DNA from 2 places in the Clostridium chauvoei genome. Region 2 is predicted to be linked to the other one. Evidence: predicted binding sites of a transcription regulator. Region 2 holds the regulator's gene; the other holds the start of a gene.
The links. The regulator Rex, encoded in region 2, represses fermentation and respiration genes when NADH is low (regulators of the CRP and FNR family bind a similar motif). The targets are predictions, from matches to a motif close to ATTGTTAANNNNTTAACAAT.
Positions count from the first base shown of each region.

Region 1 (3,221 bases), 1.1 Mb from region 2:
AAAGACATATATTAATATAAATTAATAATAAGGGTTTTGTTATGATTAAAAGTTTAATAGATAATGATAAAAAAAGAGAGGTTATCATTGAAGTAAAGTATGGAGATACTACGGGAAATGGAACAAATGATCAAATATCATTAATTGAGTTACATGAGAATAACAAAGAGCATAAATTTACTGGTGAAGTATTTATAAGAATCAAAAATATAATGACAGGTGAAGTGTTTACAATAAATTTAGAAAGTCATATAGGTATTTCTTATAAATTGTACATGGGTAAATTTACTAGTGATTATAAAATGGACATATTAGTACAAGGATTTAATTATATTGCCAAAGATGAAAATAATAATTATATATTTTCATATATGAATAGAGCCTATGTAGAAGTATTCAATGGACATAAGTTTTTAAATGAATATAAAGTAGATGCAAATTATAAAGATAATTACTTGGTAGAAGTACTTTGTGAAAAGTTAAAAAAGAAGTATTGTATTAGTATAAAAGAATACGACAAAGAATGGTTATCAAAAGTATATGATAATACAGGAATTTTAAAAGTAAATTCAAAACTTATAAATACAGATTTAAATGCTGTATATCCTATTGGCCCAACTTGGGGAGAAGAATTTGGAGTTCAAACAGAACTATATATATATCAAACTTTAATAAGTCATGATAAATTAAAAGTTATAGCTATAATACAAAATAGACTAAGATGGAAAGATGACAGATTTATAGTTATACTTCAGAATATAGCAGTGCTTGGAAAGGAAATATAAAAAAGCTCATTAATTATTATAAAGAATAAATAAGTATAAAAGTATTTTTAGAGGCTTAGTTTTTAGGTCTCTTTTTTATATAGTATATTATTCCAAAACCTCCAACTGTTAATACAAAAAAACAGTAGATAGTTTTGTTTTTACACAAAACTATCTACTGTCTCGAACCTAAAAGGTTCCTTTTAATTTTGATTATTGTTTTGCATATCAGTTTGTTCTGGAGTTACTGTAGACTCTTTTTTATTTTCTACATCTGTCTTAGGACTTTGATTAGAAGTATTCTGGTCATCTATGTTTGAATTATCTTCAGAAAATAGGGATTTAAAAAAGTCTCCTATAGCTTTGAAAAAATCACCTATAGCATCTGTTATCTTTTTCAATAATCCACTATCTGATAGCTCTTTTCCCGCACTTTCAAGAGCATTTGTTAATTGGTCTCCTAAGTTGTTTAAGGTATCTTTAACTTGGCTATAATCTATATTAAGTCCATTAATTTGAACCATTAAATTCTTAATATCATTTTTTTGAGTATCTGTTAATTCCACTTTATAATCTTTAGTAAGATTATCTACTATTTTATTAACTTCCTTTTCATCTTTAGGAGCTTTTTTTATAACAGCAGTTTTAACATCATTTATAACAGCAGCAGCTTCATCTGCACCAATATCATCAGCTAATTTTGATGTGGTTTCTATTTCTTTTTGAGCTACTTTTTTATTTTTAAGAGATAATTCTTGACCTTTTGCTTGTTCAAATCCTTTTAAAATTCCAGATAAAGCAGAAGTTCCTGTAACTGGAAATGGAGAACTAGCCTTAACTTCTGCATTAGTAACTCCTGATGTTACAAGGGCATTAGAAAGCATTAATCCTGTTACTTCTGTAAGGTTATTAGCTTGTACATTAATTCCTCCATCATTAGTAAGTTTTACATATGATGAAGAATAACAACCACCTTGATAGTTAGATTTATCATTAGGATCAAGTCCTAGTTGTTTTATTATATCATCATTAGTTATTCTATCTATACTAACCTGGTCTTTAGAAACTCCAAACTCTTTTAGCATTTGATCTTCCTGAACATCCGTTAGGTCTGTTCCAAACGTAACTCTCTCTTTATTTTGAGCATGTACATTTACAGTAAAACATGAAGCTACAATAGCAGAAGCTGTAATTAAACTAAAAATCTTCTTTTTCATAATGAATCTCCTTATACATATTATTTATAATTAATATTATTAAACTTTTTAAAATAAAATCAATACTTATTAGTATATTTAAGATTATTTTAAGAAGTACAGTGTTTAAATTAGTAATAAAAAAGTATAGAATATGTATAAAGAATAAATAAACTTAAGATAGGAGAAATAGAATGAGTAGTAATATAAGGATTTTTTATAAAAGTCAATATGATTTAGGATATGCTTTAAGAGGATATATAGACGAATATTTTGATAATAATGTTTCAGATGAGGAGTTAAGAGAAACTATAAAAAAGGTCGTTGAAGAGAATAAAGATAAAATATTTAAAGAAGAAAGCATAGCTAAAAAGCTTCAACAAATTTTAGGGAAAAATAGGTTAAAAATATTACTTTCTATAACTAGTGAAAAAGATAGTTAAAAAAATATATTAAACATTAAAACTAATTGTTCTATGAAAAGTAATATGATATAATTTATAGGTAAATAATGGAAAAACTTCTAAGCTAGGAGGTATCATAAGTGGAATTAGAAAAAGTTTTAATGAAGGTAATATCTGTATTTTTAATTATATTAATAGGAGTTTATGGTAGTAAGAAAAATATAATAACAGAAAGTTTACAAGAGGGTTTAAAAGATTTAATTATTAATATAACTTTCCCTTTTCTTGTGCTTACTTCTTTTAGCTTTAGCTATGATAGTAGTATGCTATCTAATATAGTTAAAGCTTTTATTTATAGTTTGCTTTCTTTTATTATTTTAATAGGTATAAATTATATATTTATAAAACCTGTAAGTAAAGAAAAGAGATTTATAATGAAACTTTCAAATGTATTTTCAAATTGTAGTTTTATTGGAATGATAGCTATAGAAAGTATATTTGGTGCAGAGGGAATGATTTATGCAGGGATTTTCAATATGACTTTTTATTCTTTAATTTGGATATACACTAAATATATATGTATAAAAAATAAAGTAGAGAAAAACTTAAATCCTACAATGCTTGCCATATGTATAGGACTATTTATGATTATCTTAAAAATTCAGTTACCAGTAGGTATATATAATAGTTTTAGTATAATAGGAGAAATTACAACCCCTATAGGATTAATCTTAGTTGGTTCAATAATAAGTAAAATTAATTTGAAAGTAATATTTAGCGATTATACACTATATTATGCTGCATTTATAAAGCTAATAGTAATGCCGCTTATAATATTAGGGGTTTCAAAATTATTA
Region 1 covers NZ_CP018624.1:1,134,951-1,138,171, forward strand. The annotation lists gene BTM21_RS05400 (hypothetical protein) at 42-785, shown strand; gene BTM21_RS05405 (DUF1002 domain-containing protein) at 968-1,981, opposite strand; gene BTM21_RS05410 (TIGR04540 family protein) at 2,155-2,403, shown strand; gene BTM21_RS05415 (AEC family transporter) at 2,505-3,221, shown strand, end outside.
Region 1: BTM21_RS05405 (DUF1002 domain-containing protein) is a predicted target of Rex. The motif match lies at 2,017-2,036, and genes of this name have one in related genera.

Region 2 (3,221 bases):
AATATTCAATATGAAGAAGTGGATTCAATTGGAACTATAGTATATATTGCAATAAATAAAGAATATAAAGGAAATATAATTATTTCTGATGAAATAAAGAAAGAAGCTAAGGAAGCTATAAAAGAATTAAAAGAAAATGGAATAAATAGAGTTGTAATGTTAACAGGTGATAATAAAGTTGTCGCAGAAAAAGTTGCAAAGAGTGTAGGAATAGATAATGTATATTCAGAACTTCTACCAGTAGATAAGGTAGAAAAAATTGAGGGCTTACTAAAAGAAGGTTCAAATGTAAGCAAGGTTGCTTTTGTTGGGGATGGGATAAATGATGCACCAGTTCTAGCAAGAGCTGATATTGGAGTAGCTATGGGAAATATAGGTTCGGATGCTGCAATAGAAGCTGCAGATATAGTATTAATGAATGATGAACCACAGGCTTTGGTTGAAGCAATTAAAGTAGCAAAGAAAACAAATAAAGTATTATGGCAAAATATTATATTTGCCTTAGGAATAAAAATATTTGTATTGTTACTTGGAGCTTTTGGAGTAGCAACGATGTGGGAAGCTGTATTTGCAGATGTTGGGGTTACTATATTAGCTGTTTTAAATTCAACTAGATGTCTTAAATAATAGATGTATATAAATTAAATTTAATTTATAGTACACATATTGACAAAATTCATCATATTAAATATAATAAGTTAGGTTGAGAACATTCAGGCATAAGGGAAGCATACAAGATTTCTGATCTTGGTTACAAAGCTGAAAGACGCTTTGTATATACTATAGACTTATGTATAACGGATCTGCTACGTTATACATAAGTCTTATTTTTTTATAATAAACAAATCTAAATATAGAAAAATATTATATTTTGAAGTTTAATATATTTAAATAATAGGCAAAATAATAATAAATTAAAATAGAAAATTAATAATTTAGTAGACACAATATTGTTATTTAAGGTAATTAACTTTACATTTAAAAATATATTTAGGTTATAAAATATACAATGTTTGTTAAATAGATAACTAAAAACATTCAAATAGTTATATAAAAGTGTTAAAATATAGATTATATGGATTTCATATGATATTATTATGTATATACATAGAGAAATTTAAAATAATAATGGCTAAGGAGACGGTACAGTATGGAAAAAAAGAAAAATATTTCTATGGCTGTAATTAAGAGATTACCCAAATACCATAGATATTTACAGGAATTGATGAGAAATGATGTCGATAGAATATCATCAAAAGAACTTGGGGAAAAAATAGGATTTACAGCTTCTCAAATACGTCAGGACCTAAATTGTTTTGGAGATTTTGGACAGCAAGGATACGGATACAATGTAAGAGATTTATATAAACAAATAAGCATGATACTTGGATTAAATAAAGAGTATAAAACATTAATAGTAGGGGCTGGAAATATAGGTCAAGCGGTAGCTAACTATAGTAGATTTTCAGAGCTAGGCTTAAATCTTAGAGGTATATTCGATGCTAATCCAAAGCTAATTGGTTTAAGGATGAGAAGCATAGAGATTCAAGATATAGATTATTTAGAATCATTCCTAAAAAATGATAGTATAGACATTGGAATGATTTGTGTTCCAAGAATAAATGCACAAAAGGTTTGTGATGTACTAGTTCAAGGTGGGGTAAAAGGAATCTGGAATTTTGCTCCTGTAGATTTAGTTGTACCAGAAGATGTTATAGTTGAAAATGTGCATTTATCAGAAAGCTTATTAACTCTAATTTATCTACTTCATAAGGATGATAAAGAAGATGAAAAAAAGATTGAAGATGGCCAAGATAAATAAAGATAATTAACTGTAAAAAATAGTATAAAATAGAAATAGTTATTGCAAAACAAAAATCTAAAGTTTATAATCATAATTGAAGCTGGTGCTTCAATTATTTTTTTTTATTAAATTGTTACAATATTAACAAAAGAGATTTCTGAATGTTCAATTTTTTTTCGCAAAATTCAACAATCTGAATTTATCAAAAATTAAATGTTCAAATATGGTTAACATCAATTGTATTAATTTTTTATTATGAGAGGGAGGACCTGAATATGGAATTAAAAAATGTAATTCTTGAAAAAGAAGGCAACTTAGCTATTGTTACAATCAATAGACCAAAAGCATTAAACGCTTTAAACTCAGAAACTCTAAAAGATATTGATACAGTAATATCAGACTTAGAAAAGGATAGCAACATATACTGCGTAATATTGACAGGTGCGGGGGAAAAAGCATTTGTAGCAGGTGCTGATATTGCAGAAATGAAAGAATTAAATGAGGAACAGGGAAGAGAATTTGGTCTTCTTGGAAACAAAGTATTCAGAAGATTAGAAAAATTAAACAAGCCAGTTATTGCAGCGATTTCGGGTTTCGCTCTTGGTGGTGGATGCGAGCTTTCTATGTCATGTGATATAAGAATTGCTTCAGAAAAGGCTAAATTTGCACAACCAGAAACAGGACTTGGAATAACTCCAGGATTTGGTGGTACTCAAAGATTACCAAGATTGGTTGGAGAAGGTAAAGCAAAAGAATTAATATATACTGGAGCAATAATAAAAGCTGATGAAGCATTAAAAATTGGGTTAGTAAATAAGGTAGTACCACTAGAAAGTTTAATGGATGAAGCTAGGGCTGTTGCGAAAAAGATTATAGAGAATGCACCAATAGCAGTTAAACTATGTAAAGATGCAATTAATAGGGGAATGCAAGTAGATATAGATAATGCTATTGAAATAGAAGCAGGAGATTTTGGAAAGTGTTTTTCAACAGAAGATCAGTTTGAAGGAATGACAGCCTTTATTGAAAGAAGAAGTAAAAATTTCCAAAATAAATAGTCAGAAGATTAAAAAAACAGATAACGAAGTAATTTTCCAATTATTATTGAATAGAGGTTTTAATAACAAGGAGGTATAGTAAATGAATTTTCAATTAACTAGAGAACAAGAATTAGTAAGACAAATGGTTAGAGAATTCGCAGTAAATGAAGTAAAGCCGATTGCTGCAGAAATAGATGAAACAGAAAGATTTCCAATGGAAAACGTTGAGAAAATGGCCAAGCTTGGAATGCTAGGAATTCCATTTTCTAAAGAATATGGTGGAGCTGGTGGAGATACTCTTGCATATATACTAGCAGTTGAGGAGTTATCAAAGGTTTGTGCAACAACAGGAGTTATATTATCAGCTCATACTTCAC
Region 2 covers NZ_CP018624.1:71,020-74,240, forward strand. The annotation lists gene BTM21_RS00310 (heavy metal translocating P-type ATPase) at 1-627, shown strand, start outside; gene BTM21_RS00315 (redox-sensing transcriptional repressor Rex) at 1,151-1,822, shown strand; gene BTM21_RS00320 (short-chain-enoyl-CoA hydratase) at 2,080-2,862, shown strand; gene BTM21_RS00325 (acyl-CoA dehydrogenase) at 2,945-3,221, shown strand, end outside.